DNA from 3 places in the Staphylococcus sp. MSU001 genome. Region 1 is predicted to be linked to each of the others. Evidence: riboswitches for the same ligand, from Rfam matches in the RefSeq annotation. Region 1 holds a riboswitch; each other region holds the start of a gene.
What was found. Region 1 has a riboswitch for S-adenosylmethionine ahead of metK (methionine adenosyltransferase). Riboswitches for the same ligand answer to the same signal wherever they lie in the genome.

Region 1 (10,235 bases):
GCAGTTGAGATAATAGTTTTTGTGGATAAACTTACAGACATTTAATCTAGTGTTTTTGTAAAATTTTCATATCAGTAGGGGGACATCTACAGTTCTATATAATTTTTTCATACTCACATATCATTTCCTTCTAAAAAAGTAAAAAATAATAAGGGTAGTAACCCACCCATAATTTTATTCATCTGGAGCGATGTGTTCATTTTGTATCTCTGCTTGTTGGTATCTCCACGAATTAAAGTCTTGTCCTGGCGCAACGCCCCAAGAACCACCAACTCCTTGCAATTCTCCACGTCTAGCTTTTTCCGATGCTTCTTTAGCTGCTAAATAATCTCCATATCCAAAACCATTTTGACCACCATCATGAGCTACCGGCATATCATTATTAAATCGATTGCAATGATCTTTTTGGGTATTATTTTGAGCTGTTTGTTGAGATTGAGTATTTTGTTTGTTTTCATTATTACGTTTGCCTTTTTGAGAATCAGTTATAATTTTATTTTGTGAATTGTCATTTGTTTTGTTATTGCTATTTTCGTTTGAATTAACTTGTTCATTCTATTTGTTATTTTCGATTGAATTAGCATGTCCATTTTCTTGGTTCTTTTGATTTACTTTCTTTAGTTTTATTCTCAGTTTTACTTTCAGATTTTTTGCTTTCATTACTGTCTGAATTATTGTGTTTTACTCCGCATGAACCTAATATCAATAAACTACTTAAAATTAAAACTATAACTTTATTCATTCTACACTTCTCCTTATTTATTTGAAATTTGTTTTAAAAGATTGATAATTTCATCATTTTGCTGTAAAACTTTATGATTTTGATCCAATAAATTGTTGTATTGTTTAATTAAAGTATCTAGTTGAGCAATTTGTATAAAATTTTGTTTTTGTTGAGACATGTAGTAATTATATTTAGCTTGTTTTTCCATGTTGAAAGTGAATTTGCCCATAGCATGATAAAAATTATCAAAGTTTGCAAATATAGATTGTTTATCAAAAGCTTTTTTTGTTGTCTCAGTAGGTTCATCAATACCTTGTGTCTTGAAGAATTTTATCATTTTATCATTTTTTGCTTTTACAAATGCATTTTCATGTGTCGGATCAATTTCTTTAACTTTTGAAGTAATAATTGAAATACAATTGTTTTTATCATGTTTATAAAGTTCGATAAATTGTCTTTTTTCGCTAATAGGGAGGTTATCCCAATAAGCTTTTTCTGTTTTGTCCAATTTAGACTTAATATCTGCTTCTTTCATACTTTCTCTAAATCCTAACGATTCAGTCATATCGGCTTCTCCTTTGTTTATATTTCTTTATATTAAAAAACTCTCAACGGCCAAATGTAATAAAGTATTTGTCGTTGTGAGTTCCAACACCATAATTAATTTTGTAATAGTTTAATTTTTCTGCTAAATACTCTTTGCTTAAATGAGAATATTCATCTATTTACCTTTAATCTATACTTTTATTTTTTATTATTCGTTGAAATATTTCGGAAAATTATCTAACAATTTCGATACTCATATCAAGAATCCATAGTATTTTATAAAGTAATTTAAAAATATCACAAACTAATCGGTGTTACAATATTATTTAAATGAAATATATTAAATAATGAATTCATGAGGTGGTTCTTTTTGAAAAGAGAACGATTCTTATAAAAATGTATATATAGCTAATAATAGAATGATTGATGAAAATAAATAGAGTACATTATTAGTTGAAATGTGATAATGAAAGTTGCGTAGGTTACTAACTTAAAAGCATGACTATATTAAAGACATATAGATGACGCATGTAGTCCACATTTTCAATAGGGGATTGACTTTTAAACATATTACTTTAAGTTGAAAATAACATATTAAGCTCAACTACTGATATTTAATAAGCAAGTAGGTATAATTATATGTGTATATAATTTGGAGGAATGCATTGTGAATTTTTGGTTACAAGAACAAGCTCAATCAAATGGAAAGCGATTGGCGATTGTTACAAATCAGTTATCTTTAACGTACGAAGAATTATATCATCGTGCAAAAACAATCGCGCAATATTTAACTTCTTTAAATCAGAAAAGGATTGGTTTATATATAAGCAATGATATTGATTCAGTTGTTCTGATTCATGCTTGTTGGTTAGCTCATATTGAAATAGCTATGATAAATACACGTTTAACGCGACATGAGATGATAAATCAAATGAATTCAGTCGACATAACAACGATTGTACACACGTTGCCTTTAGAATTAGAAGGGTTTAATTTATATCATTTTAATGATTTAACACAATTGGATAAATATGATGTTTCAAGTTACAAATTTAATTTAGAATCGATTGCATCAATTATGTTTACGTCTGGAACGACGGGACCTCAAAAAGCTGTGCCTCAAACGTTTAATAATCATTTAGCCAGTGCTATAGGCTGTAAACATAGTTTAGGATTCGAACAAGATACTGTGTGGCTTTCGGTCTTACCTATATATCATATTTCTGGGCTCAGTGTTATTTTACGCGCAGTGATAGAAGGATTCACTGTCAGACTTGTTAAAAAGTTTCAAACTGATGATATGTTAACACAAATAAAGACTTATCCAATCACCCACATGTCTCTTGTTCCACAAACTTTAAAGTGGTTAATGGATGCAGGATTAACTCAACCATTTTATTTAGAAAAAATTCTGCTAGGTGGTGCTAAATTATCACCACAGTTAATAGAGCAAGCATTGACTTATCGTTTACCTGTATATAATTCTTTTGGTATGACAGAAACTTGCTCTCAGTTTCTAACAGCCTCACCTCAAATGTTAAAAGAACGTTTCGATACTGTTGGAAAACCAAGTGAAAATGTTGAAGTGAAAATAAAAAATCCCAACGCATATGGCCATGGAGAGTTATTAATTAAAGGTGAAAATGTGATGAATGGTTATTTATATCCCAAAGATTTAAAAGACACATTTAATAATGATGGGTATTTTCAAACTGGAGATATAGCTGAAATAGATGATGAGGGTTATGTCATGATATATGATCGGCGCAAAGATTTGATTATAAGTGGCGGAGAGAATATTTACCCTTACCAAATTGAAACAATAGCAAAAGACTTTGAAGGCATTGAAGATGCCGTATGTGTGGGAATATCAGATGATACTTGGGGGCAAGTGCCAATACTATATTATGTGACAAATCAAGATATTAATCGTAATGAATTAATAGAACATTTTGAAAATCATGTAGCTAGATATAAAATTCCTAAAAAATATTATCAGGTAGAATCTTTACCTTATACATCGACAGGTAAATTACAACGTAAAAAGGTCAAAAGTGAAGACTTGAATGAGGGAAAGAATAATGAAAGTTAAGGCAATCAATCTATATACTTATAAGGAACCTTTTAAATCACCAATTTCAACACCGAAAGTGAAGTTAACGCATCGAGAAAGTTTGTTTACGGAAATAGTAACTTATAGTGGAGAAATTTATTATGGAGAGTGTAATGCATTTTTAACTCATTGGTATGATAAAGAAACAATACTCACAGTCGCAAATAGATTAAGAAAGTGGATACCACAAGTACTTCATCAAGATATGACATCTTTTGATTCATGGTTACCTTACCTCAATCAAATGAATGATGCGCCAGCTGCTCGATCAATGGTTGTCATGGCTGTTTATCAAATGTATAACGATCTGCATGATTTTGAAGTACAATATGGTGCTACAGTTAGCGGCTTAACTAATAGTCAAATTGAAGCATTATTAGAAACAAGACCGAAACGTATTAAACTTAAATGGTCAACATCACTTATCAAAGATCTTGAAACCATACGTTTATTAAATCTTGAGTGTGATATTGCAATAGATGCAAATGAATCATTAACAAAGCCATCATTTTTACAATTAGCCAATGAAAAAACATCAGATATTATATATATTGAAGAACCTTTTAAAATTCTAGAAGATTTAAATGATATTGATATGTCTATTTTTCCTAGAATTGCCATCGATGAAAAGGCACTTTCTATAGAAAAAATACAATCAATAATTCAACAATATCCCATACAAGTCGTCGTGTTAAAACCATTTAGACTTGGAGGAATAGATAGAATGTTAGACGCCATGAAAATTTTGAAAGAAAAAAATATAAGGTTTGTAGTTGGGGGCATGTATGAGTTTGGTCTAAGTAGATATTTTACAGCAATGTTAGCTAAAGAAGGAAATTATCCGGGTGATATAACGCCACACGGTTATTATTTTGCTAATGATATCGTAGAAACAAGTGGCATATTAAAAGAGGGAATGATTTATTTCACTCCCCCTAAAGTCAAGCGTTCTTTACTTAACAAAGTTTAATGATGATGTGTGGTTTTAGAATTTTTATCCTTTTTTAATGGAACAGGATCAAAGCCACCTTTATGCAATGGATGACATTTAAGTATGCGCCGTACACCGAGATAGAGTCCTTTTAGAGCACCATGGTATTCGATGGCTTCTCTAGTGTATTGTGAACATGTTGGATAAAATCGACATGTTGGGGGTGTAAGTGGCGAAATAAAACGTTGATAAAATACAACTAGAGATAACAATATTTTTTTCAACATTGATAAAGGCCTCCAACTAAATATTTGATAAATATATTTTAACATAGGATGAGAGGAAGTGAGGAACGTGGAGTTTGAGGATAAAGATGGAAGGGTTGTAACATTGAACTATAAAAATGAAAATGATATGCCAAATGGTAATCACGTTCTTGCAATTCCTGTATACAATAGTCAGTTATTATTTACACACCATCAACAACGTGGGATAGAGTTTCCTGGTGGTAAAGTTGAAATAAGCGAACAAAGTAAAGAAGCAGTAATTAGAGAGTTATACGAAGAGACGGGTGCAATCGCAAAATTTATCTACTATTTTGCACAGTATCGTATAAAAACGGAGCATGATGAGCCGTTTATTAAGGATGTTTACTTCGTTGAAGTAAGTCATTTGGAATATGTAGATACCTATTACGAGACTTTAGGCCCTTGTCTTTATCATCATATTAATGATATTCCTTTAAATAAAAGAAGTTTTTTAATCAATGATAAGGCGATTCTTCATTGTTTGGAAAGGGTGAGAGCACTTGGATTTTATTAAGGAAAAGCGCATGCCAATCGAATATGAAACTCATTTTTTTAATGAAGTAACATATATTGTAGATTATTTAAAAGTTAAGGCTCTGATGATGATTCCGAAAAGCAAAAAAGATATCAAACGTATTGTTATATACTTAAGAGGTGGTAAAGGGCAAGTTGGAAGAGTGAGAGCCGCAAGACTTATGCAATTTGCAAATGAACATACCTTAGTTATAGGCCCATACTATAGAGGAAATAATGGAAGTGAAGGAAGAGATGAATTTTACCGTGGTGATTTAAATGATGTAACGCATTTGATTCGACTTTTAAATCAAAACTATCCTTCTGCATTTATACATATGGTAGGATTTTCACGTGGAGGTCTACAGGGATTACTTACTTTTAATGATTTGCCTGTAGATAGTTATATGATTTGGGGTGGCGTATCTGATATACATTTAATGTATGAAGAACGAGTTGATTTGAGAGGAATGTTACGACGAATGGTTGGACATCCAAAAAAAGATACGAAAGCTTATAAGAGCAGAGATGCAATGCAATTTATAAAAAAAGATAGTCCTCCTATTCTCATTATTCATGGTGGCAAAGATATTCAAGTTGGAATACACCAAGCTTATGATTTAGAAAAAAAATTAAAATCCAAAGGAACCTATTATCAAACCTATTATCAATTGGATGAAGGTCATGTACCACGACCTGCTGCGATGAGAGACGTAATTCAATATATACATCAATGGATGAACGACGTCGAAAATAAAAATTTAAATATATTGTGACAATGGATTATACATGTTGATGATAACAATGTATATATTAGGAATAATTAGATATTAAATAATGAGATTGTTTGAAACTTTAGAAATGTATTATCATATATAGATATCCTCAAATAAATGTATTAATAATCCACTCGGCATTTAAATAAAAATTTAAGTGCCTGAGGTATTGAAAGCTTTCTCAGGCACAATGCTTTTAAATTTAACATATAAATGTGCATATTAATTATTGATTAAATGCACCTTTGTTGGCAATATGTTCGACTTCCTTGCCGAATTTTTTAAAGTTATTATTAAAGCGTTGAATCAAATCGTAAGCCTGTGCTTTGTAGTTATCTTTATTGTTCCAAGCATTGATAGGATTCAGAATAGTTGTAGGTACATTGTCAATCTGAACTGGAATATTTAAGCCAAATGTATCATCTTTAATATATTTAGTATTTTTTAATTTACCTGATATAGCTTGATCTACCATTTCACGAGTATAGTGTAGACTAATTCTTCGCCCTATACCATATTTGCCACCTGTCCATCCAGTATTTACTAGATATACATCAACATCATGAATATCGATTAAATTTCCAAGTAGATCAGCATACTTTGTTGGACTTAAAGGTAAGAATGGTGCACCAAAGCAAGTTGAAAACGATGGTTGAGGTTCAGTAACACCACGTTCTGTTCCAGCTAGTTTAGACGTAAACCCACTTAAGAAATGATACATTGCTTGATCTTTAGTTAGCTTTGAAATAGGAGGGATAACTCCAAATGCATCAGCGGTTAAGAATATAATCGTATTCGGATGTGCTGCCTTTGAAGGTGTAACAATATTCTCTATATAGTCAATAGGGTAGGCGGCACGAGTGTTTTCAGTATAGGTGTTATCATCAAAATCTACTGTACCGTCATCATTTGTAACTGTATTTTCTAAGATTGTTCCATATTTAATAGCATTATAAATTTGAGGCTCTTTCTGTTTAGATAAATGAATTGCTTTTGCATAACATCCACCCTCAATATTAAAAACGCCATTTTTATTCCAACCGTGTTCATCGTCACCAATTAACTTACGTTTTGGATCGGCAGAAAGCGTCGTCTTACCAGTTCCTGATAATCCAAAGAATAATGTTACATCTCCTTTTTCTCCAACATTAGCTGAACAATGCATACTCATGATATCCTGCATTGGAAGCAAATAATTCATTACAGAGAAAATACCTTTTTTCATTTCACCAGCGTATTCTGTACCACCAATTAAAATCACTTTATGTTTAAAAGATATAATGACAAATGTTTCACTATTTGTCCCATCTAATTCAGGATTAGCTTTAAAGTTAGGTGCTGAAACAATCGTAAAGTTGGGTTTTATATTTTGAGCTTCATCTATAGATTCTGGACGAATAAACATGTTACGAGCAAATAAGTTATGCCAAGCTAATTCATTTATCACCTTAAGTTTAAGACGTGACTCTTTATCGCTCCCTGCATATCCACTAAATATGTAAAGTTCATCTTTCTGATTTAAATAGTCGAGTACTTTATTGTAAAGTTTTAGAAATGTTTCTTCATCCATGGGCTGATTGATATCTCCCCAATTTATATTATCCCTATACGATGGTTCAGTGACAATAAATTTATCTTTAGGTGAACGACCAGTGTACTTACCTGTTTTAACATTTATTGCCCCCAGTTCAGTTAATTCACCCTCATGGTTTTTTAAAATTTTTTTGTATAATTGTGTTGATGATAGTTGAAAATGTGATGTAGCTTTTTCTATTAGCTGATTTATCTTAAGTGTTTCTGTGTATGTATCTATAGACATACCCAATCCCTCCATACAATAATTTATGTAAGCCCTTACATTTAGATAGTATAACACACCGATTGAATTTATCCACTTGAAAATAGAAATAGTGACAATGTATAAAATTGACAACATACTTTGAATTAGATATTATTAAGTTTAACGGATTCTCTTATCCTGAGTGGTGGAGGGACATGGACCCAATGAAACCCAGCAACCTCTTTATTTAAAGAAAGGTGCCAAACCGTTTGCAGACAAATATGGTCTGAACGATAAGAGCGAATGGACGTTTAAGAGCCTTCTCTCTATCTATATAGTGAAGAAGGCTCTTTTATTTAGCTCTCATATTTAAAGAGAATTTTCGTAATTTATTTAAAGGAGAAAATGATGACATACAATAAACGATTATTTACCTCAGAATCAGTTACTGAAGGCCATCCTGATAAAATTGCTGACCAAGTTTCAGATGCCATTCTTGATGAAATATTAAAGGATGATCCCAATGCTCGTGTAGCATGTGAAACAACAGTAACAACAGGAATGGCACTTATTTCTGGAGAAATTTCAACAACTACTTATGTAGATATTCCTAAAGTGGTAAGGGAAACGATTAAAGATATTGGTTATACTAGAGCAAAATATGGTTATGATTCACAAACAATGGCAGTGTTAACTGCGATTGATGAACAGTCACCTGATATTGCACAGGGTGTAGACAAAGCGCTTGAATATCGAAATGAAATTTCTGAAGAAGAAATTGAAGCAACAGGTGCAGGTGACCAAGGATTAATGTTTGGATACGCAACTGATGAAACAGATACGTATATGCCTCTACCTATATTCCTGTCACATCAACTTGCTAAACGATTATCTGATGTACGAAAAGATGAAATTTTAGATTATCTTCGTCCAGATGGAAAAGTACAGGTGACTGTTGAATATGATGAAGATGACCAACCTAGACGTATTGATACCATTGTTGTTTCTACACAACATGCTGAAGATGTAGAGTTAGCACAAATCGAAAAGGACATTAAAACGCATGTTATCTACCCAACTGTAGATAAAGCTTTATTAGATGAAGAAACTAAATTTTACATTAACCCGACTGGACGTTTCGTTATTGGAGGACCTCAAGGAGATGCTGGTTTGACTGGACGTAAAATTATAGTTGATACTTATGGTGGATATGCCCGTCATGGTGGAGGTTGTTTTAGTGGTAAAGATCCTACTAAAGTAGATCGTTCGGCAGCTTATGCTGCAAGATATGTAGCTAAAAATATTGTTGCAGCTGGTTTAGCTAAACAATGTGAAGTACAACTTGCATATGCAATCGGTGTAGCAGAACCCGTTTCTATTTCAATTAATACGTTTGATACTGGAAAGGTTTCAGAAGCACGTTTAGTTGAAGCTGTAAGAAAGCATTTTGATTTAAGACCAGCAGGTATCATTAAAATGTTAGACTTAAAACAACCGATATATAAACAAACAGCAGCGTATGGTCATTTTGGACGTACAGACGTATTATTACCATGGGAAAAATTAGATAAAGTCAACCTTTTAAAAGATGCAGTTGAAATTCAATGACTTGTAAAATAGAAAATAAATAATTATAAAATATATGTCGAAAATAAGCCTTTTTTCTATTATAATTAGAGTTATTGAAACTGATAAAGGAGCGTTGTTTTAATGGATTTTTCTTCACCGACAGTAATCGGCTTAATTGTTGCAATACTTGTGGCTGTTTTATTCTTTGTACTCTTCTTAGTAGCGAACCATAGTAAGAAGAAAGTGAAGAATCAAACAGAAGCACATTATAAAGAAAAAGAGCAACATCTTAAAGAATCTCATGAAGAAGCTTTAGAAAAAGAGAGAGTAGAGAATAAAAAAGTTGTTACAAAACAACAAGAAGATTTTGACGTGACAGTTAGTAACAAAAATCGTGAAATTGATGCGTTGAAACTATTCTCAAAAAATCATAGCGAATATGTTACAGATATGAGATTAATTGGTATTCGTGAGAGACTAGTAAATGAAAAGAGAATACGCCCTGAAGATATGCATATTATGGCAAATATTTTCTTGCCTAGTAATGAGTTAACTAATATTGAACGTGTGAGTCATCTAGTACTTACACGAACTGGCTTATATATTATTGACTCTCAATTATTAAAAGGCCATGTTTATAATGGCATTAGTGGTGCGCAATTTAAAGAATTACCTACGATGTCACAAGTTTTTGACACGCTCGACTTAGATTCATCACAGCCACAGACATTGGTCTTGGATCAAAATGAAGATCAACATTCATTATCTTTTGTTAATTATTCGGATAAGATTAAACATATTGAAAAATTAGCAGGAGACTTACAAAATGAATTGAATACTAAATATACGCCAACATCAATACTGTATTTTAATCCTAAAAAGGATAATGATGTGACTATTTCTCATTATACACAATCATCAAATGTTAAAGTTTTAGTTGGTCCTGAACAATTAGAAGAATTCTTTAACAAGTTT
Region 2 (11,882 bases), on a different contig from region 1:
CGATCCAGTCATCGTTGTAGGACAACTAATCAATAGTTTACAAACTATTGTTAGTCGAAATTTATCAGCTTTTGATAGTGCAGTTGTAACAATCGGTGAAATTTCTTGTGGTAACACATGGAATGTTATAGCTGACAAAGCTTATATACAGGGCACTGTTCGTTCATTCGATGAGGATAAACGTCATTATATTGAAAATAGGATGAAAAATATTGCTGATGGTTTAAGTCGTGTTTTTAATGTGGATATTGATTTAACTTATTCAAGACTACCTGGTGCAGTAGTAAATGATGCACATCTAACACAAGAAGCAATAGAGGTCGCTAAAAATGTTGGCTATCATGTATCAATGCTCGATGAACCGGTTACTATTGGAGAGGATTTCTCAGGTTATACAGAAGAGTACCCCGGTGTTTTCGCATTTATTGGCTCCGACAGTAAATTTGATTTACATCATCCTAATTATCATCCGGATGAGCGTATTTTGGAAAAAGTTCCTCAATATTTCGTACAGCTCGTTCAACGTTTATTGACATAATTTGTGATTTCATATTTTCTATGATTAAACGTACATGATAACTGGGTATACAGAAAGCATTAAATGAATTAGGAGATGATTTGAAATGTCAGCTCAAGATCCGCGCAATAAATTTAAAACTGATAATTATGAAAAACAGGAACAAGAAGTTCCAGGTATACAAGCTAAAATGTCACCACAACCAGATTGTGGGGAAGATTCTTATCATGGCCACCATCGATTAGATGGCTTTAAAATACTAGTGACTGGTGGCGATTCAGCAATTGGACGTGCGGCAGCAATTGCTTATGCTAAAGAAGGTGCAGATGTAGCGATTAATTATTTACCAAGTGAACAACAAGATGCCGATGATGTAAAACAGATCATTGAAAATGTTGGGCAAAAAGCTATCTTAATTCCTGGTGATATTAGAGATGAACAATTCAACTATGACATGGTTGAAGAGGCTTATCAGCAATTAGGTGGTTTAGACAATGTAACGTTGGTTGCTGGTCATCAACTTTATCAAGATGAATTATCGGAGTTTAAAACTCAAGATTTTACTGAAACGTTTGAAACGAATGTCTATCCGGTATTTTGGGCAGTCCAAAAAGCGCTTGAGTATTTACAACCAGGAGGGTCAATTACAACAACATCTTCAGTTCAAGGTTATAATCCTAGTCCAATTCTTCATGATTATGCGGCAACGAAAGCTGCAATTATATCTTTAACAAAGAGTTTTTCAGCCGAATTGGGTCCTAAAGGTATTCGTGTTAACTGTGTTGCGCCTGGACCGTTTTGGTCACCACTTCAAATTGTCGGTGGCCAACCACAAAGCGCTATACCTACTTTTGGGCAAAACACACCGTTAGGACGTGCTGGTCAGCCTGTTGAATGTGCTGGGATATATGTGTTATTGGCTTCTGATGATGCAAGTTATATTACTGGTCAAGTATATGGTGTGACTGGTGGGACTCAAATAGATTAAATTAACTATAGCATATTAATTAGTATATATTTTCAAAGTGAAAGCACGACGAAGGTGCTAAACATCTTACAAAACTATACAGTTTAATATAAGATTTGTTTATGATAATAAGCGCCTAGGACAAATATCAATGTCCTAGGTTTTTTATCTTATAGGCAAACAGTGATTCAATTGAATATACGATCTTCTTTAACTCTTTTTCAATTTTGTCTACAAAGGGACAACAATAGTTAAATAGTAAATTTTATACTTTAAATAAAAATTGATTGGATTGATTGATAGTGAAAAAAATAAAAGCTGAAACACTTTCAGATAAGCAAAATTACAAATTACTTAGTGGAAGTATCATACCTAGGCCGATAGCATTTGTAACTACTCAAAATTTAAAAGGGGATATCAACGCAGCCCCGTTTAGTTTTTTTAATGTAGTTAATCATACACCACCTATGATCGCAATTGCTGTTCAACGTACAAATGGAAATAGAAAAGACACCTCAATAAATATAGAACAATCAGGTGAGTTTGTTGTGCATATTACTGATGAGGCTATTGTTAATGATGTGAATGAAACTGCTGCCCCGTTAGAATATGGTGTTAATGAACTTAAGAGAACTTCTCTAAGTATGATTGATTCTGATTTAATTAATGTTCCAGCAATCAAAGAAGCAAAAGTAAGGTTTGAGTGTAAGCTTCATCAAATAGTACAATTGGGCAACAAAGATAACGGGAGTGATTTGATAATTGGTGAAATTGTCATGTACCATATTGATGAAGAAGTTTATTTTGAAGATAGTAAAATTGATGCAAATCAATTAAATCCGGTAGCTAGGTTAGCTGGAAATGATTACTCTTTGTTAGGTCAAACATTTACAGTTAATCGTCCTACTTCATAAAGATAAAAAGATATTTACAAATATCATTTTAAGGGTGTCATTGATGAAAGCATATCTATATAAATTCATGCCGTTGCTCATTTTAGTTATAGGACTGATTGTCTTATACGTTATTAATGATTATCCCATATTGTTACATGTCATAGTGATTATTACTTTTATAACGAGTGGATTGAAAAATGTATATTTTGTTAATAATAATATTAGAAATCATATTATATGGATGAGCCCTAAACTCGATCGTATCCTTGGTATGCTTTCGGGCATACTATATTCTGGTATTTACGTGGTTAGCTTTATAGAGCAACAGCCTTTATGGATAGTGATACTTATTCTGGTATTAACAGTGGGTACTGCAGTTTTATTAGAAACGAAATTACATATTACATCATCTCAATTAGAGGAGAGGTTATCATCTGAACGGATAAAACGTAAAGTAATATCAAGACATAAGGCACAACGTCTTAAGAATATATTTTTTACTGTGATTGTTGTAGTAATCATTTCAATGCTCATATCATTATATTTAAAGTTAATGGTTATTTTTGGACTTGCATTAGCGATATTCATCTTTGCATCAATAAGTGTGGCTATTTTTGAAAAATACTTTACTATTATTGAAAATATGTAAACTATTATTAAAATATTTAAAATAATAAGTGTTGACGTTATTGCAAATATCTTGTAACGTTAAACACAATTCAATAACTTATCAAGAGAAGTGGAGGGACTGGCCCAAAGAAGCTTCGGCAACATTGTATCATGTGCCAATTCCAGTAACCGAGAAGGTTAGAAGATAAGGTTAAACACGATGTTAACTGAGACTGGGGCATGATTACGTGCCCTGGTTTTTTATTTTTGAGTTATTGATTAAATAGATAGGAATTTTTTAGTATAAAATTTATCAATCCATTATACGGGAAAGTAGGTTAGATTATGAAAGAGATGAAGAATGGCAATGCTTGGGCATTAATTCCTTTATTGTTATTTGTCTTACTATTTCTAGGTGTTGGTATTATTTCTGGTGATTTTACCACTATGCCATTAAATGTTGCTATTACAATTACTGTTATTGTTGCCTTACTGATGAATCGCAAGGAAACTTTTGCGAAAAAAGTAGAGGTATTTACAAAAGGTGCAGGTCACTCTAATATCATTTTGATGATGCTTATTTTTATCCTTGCTGGAGCTTTTTCGACGACTGCTGAAAAAATGGGTGGCGTGTCATCTACAGTTAATTTAGGCTTATCACTTATTCCTCAAAATTTAATAATTGTTGGACTATTTATTATTTGTATGTTTGTATCAATTTCAATGGGAACTTCTGTCGGCACAGTTGCAGCTATTGCACCAGTAGGTTTTGGATTTGCACAAGCAACAGATGTACCAGCTGCATTAGCCATGGCAACAGTTGTTGGGGGAGCGATGTTTGGTGATAATCTATCTATGATTTCTGATACCACTATTGCAGCAGTAAGAACACAAAAAACAAAAATGAGTGATAAATTTAAAGTCAATTTTAAAATTGTATTACCAGGTGCGATTATTACAATCATTATTTTATTCTTTTTAACAAATGGTATTTCCATAGATCATACTAAAAACTATGATTATAATTTAATTAAAGTTATACCATACTTGTTAGTTTTGATTCTTGCGTTAGTTGGTATTAATGTAATTATTGTATTAATAGGAGGTACTGTATTAGCCGGTATAATTGGACTGATTGATGGTTCTTTTGGTTGGAATGGCCTTTTAAATGCTATTTCTAAAGGGATTATCGGAATGGAAGATATTGCTATGATTGCATTGCTTATAGGCGGTCTAGTAGGAATTATTCAACATAATGGTGGTATTGATTGGTTGCTTAATTTTGTAAGGTCAAAAGTAAAATCAAAGCGTGGTGCAGAACTAGGTATAGCGAGTTTAGTGAGTGCAGCTGACATTTCAACAGCAAATAATACAATTTCTATTATTATGGCTGGACCATTAGCTAAAAATATTGCTGATGAATATGATGTCGATCCAAGGAAATCAGCAAGTATATTAGATATCTTTGGTGGGTGTTTTCAAGGATTATTACCATACAGCCCGCAAGTGATTTCAGCAGCAGGTGTAGCCGGAATTTCCCCATTCCTAATGTTACAATATAGTATTTATCCAATATTATTAGGTGTTTGTGGATTAGTAGCAATTATTTTAAGAGTACCTCGTTTAAATCAATCGTCAAAGAAATAAAATACGACCCATAGTATATATTGGCTGTCAACAATCTTATGATTGTTGACAGTTTTATAATGATTCTTTGATACTCACCATCTGTATCTTATTTTTAAGTTGAGTATCAAGCAATTTAGAATAGTAGTAAAATGTTGATAAGGACAAGACTATACACTCAATCTTGAATTTAAAAAGTTAAAAATCACTAAAATTATAAGTTTTATTTAATATAATTTAATTTTATAGAGCTCAAAGTTTGTGACCTAGCTCAAATACGTTAAAATAGTATTAAGAGTGAAAGTAGGTGAAATGAAATGGCAAAATATAATGTGGAAAATGAATATGTTGAAATCGACATTGAGAGATTACTTAAATATACACCAGAGGTCGTTTATGAGGCATGGACAAAAACAGATATCTTAAAAAAATGGTTTATGACCACACAACGCACGAATAAATCGTTTGATGCAGATATTCAAGAGGGAGGAAAGTATCGCATCATTGATAGTAGAAATGGTAAACAAAACATCATAGAAGGTACATATGAAGAGTTAGTTTTAGATGAATATATCAAGATGACGATTGGAATGCCAGGACTAAGTGAGGAAGAGGATGTCATTGAAGTAGAGTTCTTTGAAAGAGAGAATGGCGGGACTCAAATGTTCTTTTACTATCGCTCTTTTATTGAAAAGGAAAGACGTTTAACAACATTAGAATATAAGCAAAAGAAAAAAGAATATCATGATTCAACAGCACATGGATTTGAATTGATGATTGATCAAATGCAAAATGTGATAGATGAAATTGAGGAACAGCGTCATAACTAAACTAAAAAGCCTGGGACAACAAAAGTTGTTGTTCCAGGCTTTTTAACGTTTTAATAGTCATTGTCTAAGTTGAAAATGGAAATGCCAAATAATATTTATATGTAAAGTGAGAATTGCATTCAATGATAATGATGACTCACTTTCCTATGTTAATTCATGATTCTCTTTATATTCGTTATATTTTCTTAGTAGTGTTTCAAAGAAAATGTGATAACTAATAAAACTGGAATAATCGGTACCATCGTTTAAATAGAAGGTATTGCTTGAAACATAGACATTGTAATCAGCTTGTTGTGCCAATGTATTGTCCTTCATTGTTGTTACGGAAATAAAATATTTTTGTCTCAGTTGAAGCAATTGTGTGACTTCTTTAAGTTGATGTGTTTCGCCAGAAAGTGAAATAATGAAAAACAAATCTTCAGGAATTGTCTTGTTTAACACCATCTTTAGTTCATGAACATCATGTAACAATATAATATTTTTATGCATAGTCAACAGTATACGTTGTGCTTCTTCAGCGACATTCATCTGTGCACGTCCAGTACCATATAAGTATATTGTTGTAGCATGATGCATTTTGTGAGTTAATAAACGATAATCAATACGTTCTAAATAGTTGAATGTATTTTCAATTTCTTGTTTAAATTGCTCCATAGAATCAGAAGGAAGTTGATGATTCTTACTATCTTCAAATTTTAAAAAGGATTTAAAATCACTATAACCATCAAAACCTAGTTTACGAGTGAAGCGATGAATCGTAGCATTTGAAGCATGTGTCTGTGAGGCTAAATCTTGTATTTTCATATTTTTACAAACATCTATATGTGTATTAACATAATGTGCAATTTGTATATCATTATCATTTAATTGATCGAAATTAGAGTTTACTCGTTCATCTAAAATCATCTTAACACCTCATCATTGAAAATATTTTCTTTATATGAAAATATAATCTAATTATACAAAAATGTTTCAAAGTGCGTCAACGTCATTGTCATTATGTAAGCGTTTACTATATATTGGTAATAACTTATTAAATAAAGAGCAATAAAGGTAAACATATATTAGTTATCATAGTTAAGGGAAGAGGGAGGTATTCAAAAATGAATGCAATTAAACGATTTGGTAGTGCAATGATAGTACCTGTTTTGATGTTTGCTTTCTTCGGTATTGTTTTGGGATTCGCTACATTATTTAAAAATCCAACCATCATGGGAGGCTTAGCTGAACAGCATACATTTTGGTTTAAATTTTGGTCTGTTATTGAATCAGGTGGTTGGGTAATATTTACACATATGGAAATTGTCTTTGTAGTTGGTTTACCGTTATCTCTTGCTAAAAAAGCTCCAGGACATGCAGCTTTAGCAGCTCTAATGGGATATTTAATGTTTAACACTTTTATCAATGCAATTTTAACTCAATGGCCACATACTTTTGGCGCTAATTTAAAAAAAGGTGTAGAAAACACAACAGGATTAAAATCGATTGCAGGTATTGAAACGTTAGATACCAATATTTTAGGTGCAATCATTATATCAGGAATAATAACGTGGATACATAATAGATATTACAGTAAGCGTTTACCTGAAATGTTAGGTGTATTTCAAGGATTAACATTTGTTGTAACAATCTCTTTCTTTGTCATGCTACCAGTGGCAGCAATCACATGTGTTGTTTGGCCAACGATTCAACACGGTATTGCTTCAATTCAATATTTTATTGTTGCATCAGGATATATAGGTGTTTGGTTATATCATTTCTTAGAACGTGTACTAATACCTACAGGATTGCATCATTTTATCTATGCACCAATCGAAGTAGGTCCAGTAGTTGTTAATCATGGTTTGAAAGCAGAATGGTTGCAACACTTAAATCAGTTTGCCGAAAGTAACAAACCACTTAAAGAACAATTTCCATATGGTTTTATGTTGCAAGGAAATGGCAAAGTTTTTGGTTGCCTAGGTATAGCATTGGCAATGTATGCAACTACACCAAAAGAAAATCGTAAAAAAGTTGCTGCATTATTAATACCAGCAACACTTACGGCAGTAGTAGCTGGTATTACAGAACCACTTGAATTTACTTTCTTATTTATTGCGCCATTTTTATTCGTATTACATGCACTACTAGCAGCAACTATGGATACACTGATGTATGGATTTGGTGTCGTAGGTAATATGGGTGGCGGTGTACTAGATTTTATAGCAACTAACTGGATACCTTTAGGAAAAGCACATTGGATGACATATGTCTTTCAAGTAGTAATTGGTCTAATCTTTGTTGCGATTTATTACTTCTTATTTAAATATTTAATTTTAAAATTTGATATTCCATTACCAGGACGTAAGAAAGGTGAAGAAGAAGTCAAATTATTTTCTAAACAAGATTATAATGATAAAAAAGGAGATTCAACTCGCAATCATTCACCTAATAGTGAATATGAAGAAAAGGCGATGTACTACCTAGAAGGTCTTGGAGGAAAAGAAAATATTAAAGACGTTACAAATTGTACGACGCGCCTACGTTTAACTGTTAAAGACGAAAGTAAAGTTCAAGAAAGTGCCTATTTTACACATAATCAAATGTCTCATGGTTTAGTAAAAAGCGGCAAGAGTGTTCAAGTTGTCGTTGGAATGTCTGTACCTCAGGTAAGAGAAGCGTTTGAAAATATTGTAAATGATGATCTATCTTAGAAATAAAGTAACTCCCAAAATAATTCAAATAGAGATTATTTTGGGAGTTTTTGTATTTATATTTGTAAATAAGTTATTCTTGCTTATATATTCTATCTTTCTATTTATGAAATGCGTGCTTTATGTAGCATCTTTGCTCTATAACTTGCTGATAGGATATCAATGTTACGCGTTGCAATAGTTTGAAGCAGCTTTGTGAAAATCTCAGGAGGACATGTGACGCTTGCGCAATTATTATTTAATGTATAATTCACATTGTGATGATTCACAAACATATTCATAATATCAATGACTTTATCTTTAATGAAGGCATCTTGTAAACCATCGATTGCTAAATCAAAGCGCTTAATAGATTGGTAAAGTTGTTCTGAATCAAGAAGTTCATTTACACGGCTGGGTAAAAGTATTTGATAAATAGCATAATTGTGGAAACTTAAGAAACTTATCAGATAAGGTAGTTGTTGCTTGGGGAGGCTAACTTCCAATGCGAACACATCGTTTTGCTTAATGATAGAATACTGAAAGGATTCACAAAAAGTAATTTCTTTACATAAATGTATTAATTTTTTTCGCGTTGAGCGAGATTTCAAACCTGCAACATTAATGATGTAGGTTTCAAATTTATCAATCAACATATGGGGACCTCCAATCGTTAACAATATATGTGTGGAAATGATATGAATGCTTATATTTTATACGCTGTTCGTTTAAATAAATTGTACCACTCTTTTTTTTTAGAATCACTAAGACTTTTGATTGAAGTTGAAAGAATTATAGTTATCTTATTTCGAATGAGTAATCATTGAAGGAAAAGTTTTATTCATAGCATAGTTATGAATTAGATTTTATATTATTTGATGCTTAGTTATTTAGAGGCAAGTTTATATCAAATTATGTTAGTATGAAAAATAATAAATATTGAAAGGAGATGACAACATGTATAAAGCAGTAGTGTTTGATTTTGATGGTACTGTCATTGATACCGAAAAACATTTGTTCGATTTAATAAATACACATTTAAAAATCCATCAAGAAGCGCCGATTTCTTTAGAATTTTATAAACAATTTATTGGCGGTGAAACTACTGGATTACATACATATTTAGAAGATGCTATTGGTTTCAAAAATAAAGAAAAAATTTATGATCAATATTATCAAACAATTATTCAATTGCCGGTAAATCCCACAATCATTCAATTGATGCAATATTTAAAAAAACGTCATATCCCAATGGCGATTGCCACAAGTAGTTATAAAAAGAATATATATCCTATATTTAAACAATTAGGACTAGATACATACATTGATGTTGTTGTTGGTCGTGAAAATGTTGAGAGTGTTCAACCTAATCCCGAAATTTATTTAAAAGCTGTACAAGAGCTGAATTATAATCCTACAACCTGCTTAGCAATTGAAGATTCTGTCAATGGTGCTACTGCAGCGATGCTAGCAGGATTAGATGTTGTCGTTAATACGAATATAATAACGAAGGATCAAGATTTTTCGACAGTTCAATATGTTGGACAAGATATGGAATTTGAAGATATAAAGAATTTTTTATTTAAAGAATAAATTGGAGGTATTTAAAAATGGGCTATATTATCCTATTTTTCATAGCAGGTCCAGTTATTATAGGAGTGGGTAATCTCATATTGGGACCGATATTTAATAAACGCACACCTTTACATGTTCAATTTCGATCGTTTATTATTGGCTCTCTTGTATACCTTATTCTCGCTACGGTTTGCTATTTTTTGTTACTTCAAGGCAAATTATAATACTACTTACAGTATGAGTTGATATAGAACAATGTTTAAGCTAACTTAACTAAAATCAACTTGTTATTTATATTATAGAAAAAATCTAAAATCTACATTAGTGATTTATACTAGTTTGAATAAAATTATTAAATGAAAGGCTCAAAATTCGTATGAATATCTTAGTTGTTCACCAATAATGAGATTTGAAAACCATGATAGATTGTGGCATATGTTTAAGTCCATCATCGAGTGTCTTTACTAAAAAAGTCTGGTACATAAATCATAATGTCCCAGACTTTTTTATCGTCTATTCAACAGTAAATTTGTTGAACCTACATAATCAATTTTAATACTAATGTTACTAATATAAGTATAATTAATAATAAGTCAATGCCTACCATAATAGTATATCGTGTAGGTCTTTGGCCTTGCTGCTTAGCTAATACCATTGCTTTATAATTTGGAAGTAAACTAATGATTAACAAAATAATTACAATGAGTCCGATAATAATAGTCAAGATGTGTGACCTCCATTTTTTCTATTTAAGAACTCCCATATGACACCAGCAATCACACCCAAAATTAGTCCGACAATGATACCTATACGCGGAGTGAAGAAAATTGCTCCGAATATAAGGCATATAAAAAGCGCAATAGGTAAAGTTGTACCATAAATAATTTTACGTTCTGACGAACTTAAAATTGTAAATACAATGATATAAATGACAAAGAAAACAATAGCTGCAATGACAGTTCGTACAATAATAGACGATATTGAAGCCTCTTTCATAGTCAATAAATTAAGAATTAAAAATGCAGTCATAAATATTAAAGAAAATTTGATTGCACGTATAACAAGCGCTTTATTCATATGAGCACTCCTTTACTATTTAAAAAAAGTATATCATATTTAAATAATTATTAAGAGCAAAGACATAGGTAAAATGGTAAAGTGATTTAAGTTAAATTTGAAATGACATTGTATATAGTTTTAACAATCTTTTGTGTTATATAGCTAGGTGGTAAGCTGTTAATATTTTAAATCAACTATAAGAGTGTGTTCTGAACTATTTCGTTTGCTCTATAATCTCTATTATCAAAAAGATTTTAATATGAGTGTTTTCAAAAAGCAAGAAAACATCTTAGCAGGATAGGTAAGCGCTTTTACAGAATTGTAAAAATATTGTTTCAATTTTGTCAATTTGTAGTATAATTACGGAAATAAGATTATCAAAAATTCAATCTAGATTTAGAGATGGGGTCAAGTTATGGAAAATAATGAGTTGCAAAGGGGATTGAATGCACGTCAGATGCAGATGATTGCTCTTGGTGGAACAATTGGTGTTGGTCTTTTTATGGGAGCAACAAGTACAATTAAGTGGACAGGTCCATCAGTTATTCTCGCATATTTAATTGCTGGTATTTTTTTATTTTTAATCATGAGAGCCATGGGTGAAATGATATATATTAATCCAACCACTGGTTCTTTTGCGACGTTTGCTAGTGACTATATTCATCCAGCAGCTGGCTACATGACTGCTTGGAGCAATGTATTTCAATGGGTTGTCGTCGGCATGAGTGAAGTGATTGCAGTAGGAGAATATATGAACTACTGGTTTCCAAGCCTTCCTAATTGGATACCAGGAGTGATAGCAGTTCTCTTTTTGATGGCGGCTAACCTAGTTTCAGTAAAAGCGTTTGGAGAGTTTGAATTTTGGTTTGCCTTAATTAAAGTTGTAACTATTGTATTAATGATTATTGCAGGATTAGGATTAATTTTATTTGGTATAGGTAATGGAGGGAATCCAATAGGGATTTCTAACTTATGGTCACATGGTGGATTTATGCCAAATGGATTCATTGGATTTTTCTTTGCTTTATCTATTGTGATTGGATCATACCAAGGTGTTGAATTGATTGGGATTTCAGCAGGTGAAACCAAAAATCCTCAAAAAAATATTGTAAAGGCAGTCAACGGAGTAAT
Region 3 (11,882 bases), on a different contig from region 1:
CATTATTATTCTGTTCTCTATATAACATATAGCTACCTATTATATAATTTACCATTTATGAACGGTTAATTCTATTTTAGTATTTAAAATTATAGAATAATATTATTTATAATTTTACCATTGAAATACAGTTCCGCAAAATAAGTTAGACTTTTGCAATATGCTTGACGCTTTTGTTTAGCTTTATCATCATATTTTATCGTTTTCGTATATGTAAAAGTGCAGTAATGACAGTGTTTGTAATGATAGAAATATAAGCATGTATAGGAATATTAAGTTTTCATTGCATGTTAAAAAAGTAGGTAGTGTGAATCAGAAAGATTAATAAAGTGAAGGTACATTGTTGTATGTAAAAAAGCATAAAAAAATGCCTACCCTATTGGGTAGGCAATACGGTCCCGACGGGAATCGAACCCGCGATCTCCTGCGTGACAGGCAGGCGTGTTAACCGCTACACTACGGGACCTAGAATGGTGACTCCTACGGGACTCGAACCCGTGTTACCGCCGTGAAAGGGCGGTGTCTTAACCGCTTGACCAAGGAGCCGTTCTTAAGCACAAGATAGATTATAGCATAGCTCTACTTTTGATGACAAGATATTTTTTACATAAATTTAATAATATTTTTGTTTCGTTAATCAACCAACACAATCATGCTATGAAGCTTACTGTGGAGAAGAATAAAACCATTGATTTCATTCAAAACTCATTTCAAATTGCTGTTTTAAAATAAAACTGGAGTAGAACAAAAGGAGATGAAAGTCATTGACCTACTCCAAAATAAATAACAAGCGACCATTATGTTGTGGCCGCTTGTTTAAAGATGATTCACTGCAAATATTGATAGATATGAGTTAGAAAGCTTTTTTACTTTCATGCATATAGCAAGCACTAAGAATGATATTAATCATTTCGCTCAATGCTCTAATTAAACAAAACTCACATGCTTTCTTGATGCTTTATTCTACCAAAGTTGCTCTAATAAATTCGTTTGTTCGCGGTCTGGACCTACTGAGAAGATTGAAATATGGACACCGCATAATTCTGAAATACGCTCTAAGTAATTACGTGCATTCTCAGGGAGTTCATCTAAACTACGGCAACCTGTAATATCTTCAGTCCAACCTGGAAGCTCTTCGAAGATAGGTTTACAACGTCTTAATTGATCTAAGTTTGCTGGGTATTCAGTAATTTTTTCACCATCTAATTCGTAAGCAGTACAAATTTTAACTGTGTCTAATCCTGTTAAGACGTCGATGGAGTTAATTGAAAGATCTGTGATACCACTTACACGACGTGAATGACGTAATACAACTGAGTCAAACCAACCTACACGACGTGGACGTCCAGTAGTTGTACCATATTCACGACCCACTTCTCTAATATGATGGCCATCTTCATCAAAGAGTTCAGTTGGGAATGGACCGTCACCCACACGAGATGTATATGATTTACATACACCAATCACTTTAGACACTGATGTTGGGCCAACACCTGTACCTACTGTAACGTTACCTGCAACTGGATTACTAGATGTAACGAATGGGTATGTACCATGGTCAATATCTAACATGACACCTTGTGCCCCTTCGAATAATACCTTTTCATCAGCCACATTTGCATCGTCTAAAATTTTAGCTGTGTCTGTCACATAGTCTTTTAAACGTTGACCTGCAGCATAATATTCATCAAAGATTTCATCGAATGTTGGACAAGTTTCATTAAACATGCCTTTAAAGTATGCGTTTTTATATTCAATATTTTCTTTGAGTCGGCGTTCGAATGTTTCCTTTTCTAATAAGTCTGCCATGCGAATACCGATACGTTGTGCTTTATCTACGTATGCTGGGCCGATACCTTTTTTCGTTGTACCGATTTTATTATCGCCACGACGACGTTCTTCATATTCGTCTTGAGCTAGGTGATAAGGTAAAATGACTTGTGCGCGATTTGAGATACGTAGGTTGTCAGTTGAAATGCCACGTTCATTTAACCCATCTAATTCTTTTAATAATGCGACTGGATCTACAACTACACCGTTACCGATTACAGCTAATTTATCTTTATAAAAGATACCTGATGGTACTAAGTGTAATTTGTAAGTTTCTCCACCAAATTGAATCGTATGTCCCGCATTGTTACCACCAGAAAATCTAGCAATTACGTCTGCTTGCTCTGCTAAAAAGTCTGTTATTTTACCTTTACCTTCGTCTCCCCATTGTGTCCCAACTACTACGATTGATGACATATGAGCACCTCCAAGTTTTTCTCGTTTAACCACTAGGTATTTTACCAATATGATTTTGAATTTGCAAATAAAAATCGAACATTAATCAGCGTTCGATAACGCATCATCTTTCAGTATATTTTCTGTGTAAAATCACTTCCAAACGTTTCTATGACAGTTGTTTAAAGGATGTCTAAGTAAAATGCATACACATACTTCCCACATTTTCAAAAGAGAAAAACAAAATAAAAACCGTACAATAAATAGTTTTTAACAATTATTGTACGGAAAAATATTTTTTATGACATATCTGCATGAGCATAATCAATATCTGTAAATTTATTGTATTGTTTCATAAAGTGAAGTTTCACAGTACCTGTTGGACCGTTACGCTGCTTGGCGATGATGATTTCAATTTCACCGTTATCATCATTTGTCTGTGGTTCAAAACCAGCATCGTCATCATCTTCATCACCTTCACCACGATTATAATAATCATCACGATATAAGAAAGCGACGATGTCGGCATCTTGTTCTATAGACCCAGATTCACGAATATCACTCATCATAGGACGTTTGTCTTGTCGTTGTTCAACGCCACGTGATAACTGACTCAGTGCAATAACTGGACATTCTAATTCACGTGCAATCGCCTTAAGTGTACGTGAAATCTCTGAAACTTCTTGTTGACGGTTATCTGAGAAACGTGATCCGCTTCCTTGAATCAATTGTAGATAATCAATCACAATCATATCAAGACCGTGCTCTTGTTTGAGTCGACGACATTTAGAACGTAAATCATTGATACGGATACCTGGCGTATCGTCTATGAAGATTTTAGTTCGTGATAGCTTACCTACCGCAATCGTAAAGCGACTCCAATCTTCTTCAGTCATCGTCCCAGTTCTTAAACGATTGGAATCAACGTTACCAGAACTACAAATCATACGTGTTGCCAATTGGTCGGCGCCCATCTCAAGTGAGAAGATACCGACAGTATACATATCTTCATGCGTGGCAACCTTTTGCGCAATATTTAAGGCAAAGGCAGTCTTACCTACTGAAGGACGTGCCGCTAGAATGATTAAATCATTACGGTTAAAACCAGCAGTCATTTGGTCTAAGTCACGATAACCAGTTGGAATACCTGGTGTTTGACCACTATTTTGGTCAAGTTCTTCTGCGGTTTCGTATACCTGTCCTAAGACATCTCTAATATCTTTAAAACCATCACTTTCTCTTGTAGAAGATAGTTCTAAAATACGTCGTTCGGCGTCACTTAAAATCGTATCTAATTCTAATTCATCATTATAGCCATCATTCGCTATACTATCAGCAGTTTGAATAAGTTTCCGTTTCAACGCATGTTTAAAAACGATATCCGTATAGTACTGAACGTTTCGCGTTGTCGGTACACTCGTCGATAGTTCGGCGAGATATTGAGGGCCACCCGCTTCGTTTAAGCTACCTTCACTTGATAATTGATCCATCAATGTGACAACATCAATTTCTTTATTATCCTCATTTAGGTGCATCATTGCTCGAAAAATATGTTGATGGGCGCCTCTATAAAACGACTCAGGAAGCAAAACTTCCTGAGTAGTATTAATGAGTTCTGGATCTATAATAATGGCACCTAAGACAGATTGTTCAGCTTCATTGCTATGTGGCATTTGATTTTGCTCATACATTCCATCCATTATCTACTTACACCTCTTATTTCAATCCATCTTTTATTTTATCGTCATCTGATATTATCACGAGATACACTACAGGTATTTCAGAGGTTAACAAATTGTATAAGTCATACATCTTATATAATTGCACCTATAATAGTAATCATGTACTATCCTCGCGTCATATCTTTAAATTATTGTTCTACAGTGTGCACACGGATTGTACCTTCGACTTCTTTGTCTAATTTCACTGGAACGTTAGTATATCCTAGTGCGTGAATACCATGTGGTAAGTCCATTTTACGTTTGTCGATTTTAATATCATGTTGTTTTTTTAGCGCTTCGGCAATTTGTTTCGTACTGATTGAACCAAATAGTTTGCCGCCTTCACCTGTTTTAGCTGATACTTCAACTTCGATATCTTTTAACTGTTCTTTAAGTGCTTTTGCATCATCGATTTCTTGTTGTCTATCTGCTGCTGCACGTTTATTTTGCTGTTCTAATTGTTTTAAGTTACCAGGAGTTGCTTCTACAGCATATTTATTTTTAAGTAAGAAGTTATTTGCGTAACCTACTGGTACATCTTTAACTTCGCCTTTTTTACCTTTACCTTTAACATCTTGTGTGAAAATTACTTTCATGCGTCTTCACTCCTACTCATTTGTTCTGTAATTGCTTGTTGTAATTGTTCTATTGCTTCATCTATTGTCGCACCTTTTATTTGTGTCGCAGCATTTGTCAGATGGCCACCGCCACCTAACGCTTCCATTGTTAATTGAACATTTATGGAACCTAATGAACGTGCTGAGATACCGATTAGGTTGTCTTCACGTTTAGCTACTACATAAGATGCTTCAATGCCTTCTAAACTTAACAACTCGTCGGCAGCTTGTGCAACCGTTACAGGATGATAAATTTTATCATCTGAACCATGTGCAATGGCTACACCTTGATCTTGTATCTTAACTGTTCTTATCAATTCTGAACGATTGATATACGTATCGACATCATCTTTTAAGAAATGCTGCGTTAAGATTGTATCAGCGCCATGTGCACGTAAATAACTTGCGGCATCAAATGTTCTGGAACCTGTTCTTAACGTAAAGTTTCTTGTATCTACTATAATACCTGCATACATAACAGTTGATTCTAAACGAGTCAATCTCTGTTCAGTTGGTTGATATTCTAGTAATTCCGTTACGAGCTCAGCAGTTGAGCTAGCGTAAGGTTCCATATACACAAGTAATGGATTTGAAATAAAGCTTTCGCCACGTCTATGATGATCAATGACTACTTTGCGGTTTGCTTTATTTAAGACATTTTCATCTAAGACCATTTCAGGTTTATGTGTATCTACAACAACGACAGTCGTCTTGGAAGTCATCATATCCCAAGCCTCATCTGATGTTACAAAGCGTTCTTTTAGTTCCGGTTTCTTATCAATCTCATCCATAACACGACGTAATGTCGGATCAATATCAGAATCATTAAGAACGATAAATGCCTCTAAATTATTCATTGATGCAAAGCGCGAAACTCCGATAGCTGCACCTATAGCATCTAAATCTGGTCGCTTATGTCCCATAACGATAACTTTATCGCCTTCAGTAAGAATATCTTTGAGAGCATGTGAAATCACACGCGCACGTACACGCGTACGTTTTTCCATAGGGTCAGTCTTACCACCATAGAATCTTACATTGCCGTTCATATTCTTAATTGCAACTTGGTCACCACCACGACCTAACGCGAGGTCTAAACCAGATTGTGATAATTCACCTAAATCAATAAGGTTCTCAGTACCTTCACCTACACCAATACTTAAAGTTAGTTGTGCGCGGTAACCCACACTCTTTTCTCTTAATTGGCTTAAGATTTCAAAATTAGAATCTTCTAGTTCAGCCAATATTTTTTGGTTAAAGTAAGCTACAAATTGATCTGAGTTGTAACGTTTGAAGTAAATATTGTAATCCTGTGCCCAACGACTAATCACACGTGTCACCATAGAGTTAATTTCAGAACGTTGTGTATCGTTCATGTTTTGAGTGATTTCATCGTAATTATCTAAAAATATTGTTGCAATAATCGGCTTTGAATCTTCATATAGTTCGTTTGTACGTTCAGTTTCAGTCATATCAAAGAAGTATAAACAATGCTCGTTTTCTGAATATCGTACATGATAGTAATAATTGTTGTTTTCTATTTCTACTTCTTGAACTTTTTCCAGTTGTTTTAATATGTTAGGGAAGACTTCATTGACATTTTCAGAAATCACATTCGTTTCAATGTGATCTGTCATAAATTGGTTCATCCACTCAATGTGATTATCTTCATCTAACACAATCATCCCTATAGGCAAGTGCTTAATCGCCTTATTACTACTTGCCGAGATGTGACCACTTAAATCATCCACATAATTATCCATTTTTAGAAATGCTTTTCTCAATAACACGCCACTAATAATAATCATCACAATAAGTATAGCTGTAGCAATACCTGCCACTAGTTGGTTAAAAATAAACCACACGATGACAAGTGCTATAGCAGTGAGTACCATTAAAATAAACGGTATGAGCAAAGCTTTTTTAGTGGATTGACGGTTCATTCTTCCACCTCTAATCACTTTTTAATCATCATTTTTTTATTATTTTCTTTAAATTAATACATAAATCAATTACCCCAAGTAATCCAACAATATGCGTTGCCGGTGTAAGAAGTGTCCCTACTACCATAACAAGAATTGTTGCGAAGTTCGGCCATCTTTTAGCTTTACCAAAGAAGTGAATGACACTTAATCCTTGGATGTACATCACTAATGATAACACAACATCAAAGTTTAACACGATGCTTTGGAACGTACTTGGTTCACTTGCAATCATGACACAAATAAGTACTATAAGATAAAACCATAGTAAATTACGGCTCATTTGCCATGCGAATAAAGGTTTAAAAATAGGTGTTGCTACTTTAAATTTACGTAAAATTGGAAATGTAATAATCAGATTAATTAAGACAAAAATGAAAATAACTATAATTAGAAAACTAGGGAGTTGGACCGTCATTTGTCGGAAACTTTCCTCAAGAATCTGTCTATAGTTTGAATCGATTCCACTTGTTAAGAAAGCCTCATGCATTGCATTTTTAAAAGGCTTAATTAATACAGCTGCCGTCGGAATTTTATCGAATGTTTGTAATAACATCCATCCAATAAGTGTAACTAAACTTAATGAAGCTGTTGAAATATAAAGAATTCGTTCTTTAGATGTTCTTTCCTTAAGTAATTGTCCGATAATCGCACTTAATAATAAGATTAAGACCATCATACTTAAGACAAATGTATTACCTAATAATGTTGTAAGTACAACTGTTACTAATGCGCTAATTCCGAATGATTGTATGGAACGATTCCACAAAACAATACCGGGAATCGTTGCAAATAAACATAAAATCAAGCCGAGAACAGGTAATACATGTGTTGCTAAAGCGACTACTAATAATGAAATAATTGCTAAAATAGTTGCTTTAGGTTGTATTTTTGAAAACACATACGCCACTCCCATACTTTTTGACTATAACTCCTATTTTAACCTCTTTGCTAAAATTTAACAATAAAGTAAAGCCATACTACCAGTGATAGGTTTATGCATAGATACGACATATGAAATAAACTTTGCTTATATAATTCTTTGTATGACTATTTTCATGCCAAAGAAAAATTTACCTACTCTGCACTGTTTAGTATTTCTTATGTGTGCTCATGGGGATTGTGTTCTATTATAAAACTTTACTATTTACGTCGGAATTGTTTCAAGTTTAAGAAATGATATAAATTAGGCGCCCAATCATTAAAATTTAGAAGAAAACCATCATGTCCTACATTATCTGGTACGAAGAAATGACGATGATATTTAAAACGTTCTCCTAAAGCTCTCACTTGATCATCAGGATAAAGCAAATCATCAATAAAGCCCATTGTTAGTACTTTCGTTTCCAACGACTGAAAGACTTCATCAACATCATCTCTCCCTCTATCTAAATGGTGACTATCTAAGACGTCTAGCAGTGTTAAATAACAATTTAAATCGAAATATTCTTTGAACTTATCACCTTGATGTTGTTGATAGCTTACTACTTCATCTGGTGTAAAACGTTGATCATAACTTTTAGACGATCGATACGTGAGAAAGCCGAGTTGACGTGCGATACTTAAACCTTCTTTACCACCTATATGTATAGCTTGTCTTGCAATCTCGTTAAAAGCACGACTATAGGAGGACGTTTTATCAGTAGCGGCTAATATGATTGCTTTTTCCACCTCGAATTGACGATTATAAAGCAATTCCATCGCTTGCATACCACCTAAACTGCCTCCAATGAGAATATTAATCTTCTTAAATTCTAATGCTTGTATACCTAACTCAATAGCTCTAACAATATCCCTCAATGTTAAATGTTCTGGGAAGTTGTCATCATTTAATTTAGAACTTGAACCAAATGGACTTCCAATGACATTGAATGTAAGAAATTGATAATCATGAACTGGAATGTAACCACCATCAATGATTTCTCGCCACCAGCCAGGTTGCGCATCCGTGCCGTATGTTAAATGATTGCCAGTAAGTGCATGGCAAACAACGACAAGGGGTTGACCAGGAAGTCCTACATGTTCATAACGTAGACGTAAATGATCAATCGTTTCACCAGATTCAGTTATAAACTCACCTAGTTCTAATGTATTAACCGTGTAATTCGTCATAATAGTTCCATACCTCCTTCAACTAAAAAAGTGCCTTACTCAAATGATGTAAAGGCACTTATCGTACTTATCATTCGAGTTGCTCGTTGGTATTAGCACCGTGCTATTTAAAGTCGGTTGCTGAAGCTTCTATGGGCCAAATCCCTCAACTTCTCAAAATAAGGTTAGGTAATTTAATTGTATTGTGATGTAGATATGCATTTCGTCTCGAATAGTCTAAATTTTCTAATTATTTTAATCTTAACTAACTTTTTCCGTAAGTTCAATGATTTGATATGATTTTCAAAGATTAAAAGATTAAACGTAAGCAAGCAATGACAAATATACCTCCGAGAATTGTCACTGTTAGACTACGTGTGAAAATAGCGAGCATCACAGTTGGTACGATTGCAATAATATAAGGTAAATTAAGCGTATAACCAAATGTATGATCATGTTGTTGAATTACACCATCTATAATAAGAGCTGTAAATAAAGTGATAGGAATAAAAGAAAGCCATTTAATTACAATTGCTGGTAAGTTGACACGCGATATCATAACAAATGGAATAACACGAACGAGTAATGTGACCACGCCACATAAAACAATAAGTACTAATGTATGTAAATCTGTCGTCATTTTTCCATCATCACCCCTAACAATGCAGCAACTATTGCGGCTATCAATATTGCTACGTATGAAGGTAGAATTGAACTTAAAAGAATCATCATCACAATCACACATACAATGAGTACAATATATATTCTCAATCGTGATTTCTTAATACCTTCAAATTGAGATATACATAAAAAAATAAACATTGCGGTAATGGCAAAGTCTAGACCAAGCGCATCAGGATTTGAAATATACTCTCCGAAAATGGCGCCGATTACACAGGAAACAGTCCAAAATAGGTAAGCAGTAATATTTAGTCCGTGTAGCCATCGATCGTTAATTTTTTCACCTTTAACATATGGTGTTATAGCAACTCCAAAAGTTTCATCTGTTAATAACGTTCCAAGCCCTACCCTATTCCAAAATCCATATTGCTTATAATTAGGTGCTAAAGTCATACTTAATAAGAACATTCGAGAGTTAACGATAAGTGTTGTAAGCACAATTGCAGAAATAGGAGTGCCTGCAATCACTAATGTACAAATAATAAATTGGGCTGCACCGGCATAAATAATCAGACACAATAATATAATTTCTAAAACACTGAAATTTTGGGAGGCTGCCACAATTCCAAATGATAGTCCTACACCTGCATATCCAAGTAACGTAGGAATACACTCTTTCACACCTTGCTTAAACGTAAGGTGAGTCATATTATCAGCCCCAGTCTCTCCAATAAAATAATAAAATCAGTCTAATATACCTAATTACTTTATTCAATATATTTAAAGACCGGTATGTGTGCCGTCATACATACCGTTGTCTAAAAAAGTTGATATATAAGGGTTTTATTTTTCAGAATTTTCTTTCTTATTTTTAGACCCTCTTTCCAACTTCTATCCTTTAAAATCAAAATGTTTACAACATTACTTTTAAAGATTATCAAAAAATAATAGTGACTGAACTTTTGCAACTCTTTAAAGCATCATTGATTTTTAATTTTTTATTAAAATTTTATTTAGAAATAGTAATTTTCAAAAGATACTTAATTTAGTTTGATATAATCACACCATCAAATGAAACGAGGTGTAACAATATTGAATTGGCAACGTAAATGTATACTAACTACTTTGTTGGTTTTAAGTAGTTTATTTTTAGTATTTTCGACTATCACATATGCGAGTGAACGTGATTATAAAGACAGTCTTAAAATCACTACACATAACGTGTATTTCTTACCTACTGCTATCTACCCTAATTGGGGACAATCTCAGCGCGCTGATTTAATTTCAAAAGCAGATTACATTCAAAATCAAGATGTCGTGATTCTAAATGAATTATTTGATAAAAAAGCATCAAAAAGATTGTTAGCACGTTTACATTCACAGTATCCTTATCAAACACCTATCGTTGGTAAAGGTACAGAAGGTTGGCAAAATACTTCTGGTACTTATAGAAAAATTAAAAAAGTAAGCGGTGGCGTTGGTATTGTGAGTAAATGGCCTATCGTACAACAAGAACAACATATTTATAAAAAAGGCTGTGGTGCTGATATGGCCGGTAATAAAGGCTTTGCCTACATTAAAATTAATAAGAATGGCAAATACCACCATATTATCGGAACACATCTACAAGCTGAAGATCCAACATGCTTTAAAGGAAAAGATAAAGACATTAGACAGAGTCAAATGAGTGAAATTAAACAATTTATCAAAGACAAGAATATCCCTAAAAATGAACCCGTCTATATCGGTGGTGACTTAAATGTCATTAAAGATTCAGAAGAATATCAACAAATGGCAAATAACTTAAATGTTTCGTTACCTACTCAATTCGATGGTAATGCATATAGTTGGGATACTAGCAGTAATAGTATTGCGAAATACAATTATCCTAAATTAGAACCTCAACACTTAGATTATATTTTATTAGATCGTGACCATGCACAACCAAGCTCATGGCATAATGATACACATAGAGTGAAGTCACCAGAATGGTCCGTGAAATCTTGGGGAAAAACATACAAATACAATGACTACTCAGATCATTATCCACTTTCTGGCTACGCATCAAATGAATAGGACGATTGATACATTTAATTATTAAATATTAATATTTAGAATAGGAGCTATATGAAACATTGGAATTAAACTTCGAATTTCATATAGCTTCTTTATGATATTATTTTATGGTTATATAGAAATAAACGTTGTTTGACAAACTAAATTAAATATTTTGAATATGAATGACAACGTTTAAAAATCAATTTCCACTATTTTATATTTTTACAGGCGTTCTCTAAAAGATAAATACTTGCTACTTCATGTATTATTTTCATGATTTTATAACTCAATCTATGACAATAAATATTTACTATTTTTAGACATACGTTTGTGTGACGTCAGACAACCGTATCTATAAAAGATTTGTTATATCAGCATTTTAAATCGCGAAAATTATTTTAAGTTATTTTAGACATCCATCTCTAATTGAATATAAAAATAGCAATTTTGTCTTTATACATAAAAAAACTGCCGATAAGTTTATAGAACCTTATCGACAGTTAAATAACTTTATAATATTGTAATCATCTAGTTAAGTTTATATGATTATTTGATTGGTTTTTCAA

Region 2: another riboswitch for S-adenosylmethionine. It lies ahead of ACVBFA_RS09195 (Na+/H+ antiporter NhaC family protein); the one in region 1 lies ahead of metK (methionine adenosyltransferase).
Region 3: another riboswitch for S-adenosylmethionine. It lies ahead of metX (homoserine O-acetyltransferase MetX); the one in region 1 lies ahead of metK (methionine adenosyltransferase).

Annotation. Positions count from the first base shown of each region.
Region 1 is NZ_JBRIKK010000021.1:148-10,382, reverse strand. It holds gene ACVBFA_RS09860 (hypothetical protein) at 175-375, opposite strand; gene ACVBFA_RS09855 (hypothetical protein) at 578-742, opposite strand; gene ACVBFA_RS09850 (hypothetical protein) at 756-1,289, opposite strand; gene menE (o-succinylbenzoate--CoA ligase) at 1,938-3,362, shown strand; gene menC (o-succinylbenzoate synthase) at 3,352-4,353, shown strand; gene yidD (membrane protein insertion efficiency factor YidD) at 4,350-4,598, opposite strand; gene ytkD (RNA deprotection pyrophosphohydrolase) at 4,669-5,136, shown strand; gene ACVBFA_RS09825 (alpha/beta hydrolase family protein) at 5,123-5,911, shown strand; gene pckA (phosphoenolpyruvate carboxykinase (ATP)) at 6,138-7,730, opposite strand; SAM riboswitch class I at 7,882-7,991, shown strand; gene metK (methionine adenosyltransferase) at 8,100-9,299, shown strand; gene ACVBFA_RS09810 (hypothetical protein) at 9,402-10,235, shown strand, end outside.
Region 2 is NZ_JBRIKK010000018.1:23,016-34,897, forward strand. It holds gene ACVBFA_RS09175 (amidohydrolase) at 1-538, shown strand, start outside; gene ACVBFA_RS09180 (SDR family oxidoreductase) at 624-1,505, shown strand; gene ACVBFA_RS09185 (flavin reductase family protein) at 1,787-2,398, shown strand; gene ACVBFA_RS09190 (hypothetical protein) at 2,442-3,029, shown strand; SAM riboswitch class I at 3,105-3,201, shown strand; gene ACVBFA_RS09195 (Na+/H+ antiporter NhaC family protein) at 3,335-4,636, shown strand; gene ACVBFA_RS09200 (SRPBCC family protein) at 4,933-5,445, shown strand; gene ACVBFA_RS09205 (MurR/RpiR family transcriptional regulator) at 5,590-6,351, opposite strand; gene ACVBFA_RS09210 (alpha-glucoside-specific PTS transporter subunit IIBC) at 6,549-8,138, shown strand; gene ACVBFA_RS09215 (hypothetical protein) at 8,243-8,773, opposite strand; gene ACVBFA_RS09220 (HAD-IA family hydrolase) at 9,075-9,710, shown strand; gene ACVBFA_RS09225 (hypothetical protein) at 9,728-9,916, shown strand; gene ACVBFA_RS09230 (hypothetical protein) at 10,231-10,416, opposite strand; gene ACVBFA_RS09235 (hypothetical protein) at 10,413-10,769, opposite strand; gene ACVBFA_RS09240 (amino acid permease) at 11,167-11,882, shown strand, end outside.
Region 3 is NZ_JBRIKK010000003.1:58,208-70,089, reverse strand. It holds tRNA gene ACVBFA_RS02280 (tRNA-Asp) at 394-466, opposite strand; tRNA gene ACVBFA_RS02275 (tRNA-Glu) at 472-546, opposite strand; gene ACVBFA_RS02270 (adenylosuccinate synthase) at 964-2,247, opposite strand; gene dnaB (replicative DNA helicase) at 2,526-3,926, opposite strand; gene rplI (50S ribosomal protein L9) at 4,097-4,543, opposite strand; gene ACVBFA_RS02255 (DHH family phosphoesterase) at 4,540-6,507, opposite strand; gene ACVBFA_RS02250 (YybS family protein) at 6,536-7,462, opposite strand; gene metX (homoserine O-acetyltransferase MetX) at 7,690-8,658, opposite strand; SAM riboswitch class I at 8,723-8,823, opposite strand; gene ACVBFA_RS02240 (AzlD domain-containing protein) at 8,948-9,277, opposite strand; gene ACVBFA_RS02235 (AzlC family ABC transporter permease) at 9,274-9,966, opposite strand; gene sph (sphingomyelin phosphodiesterase) at 10,351-11,334, shown strand; gene serS (serine--tRNA ligase) at 11,863-11,882, opposite strand, start outside.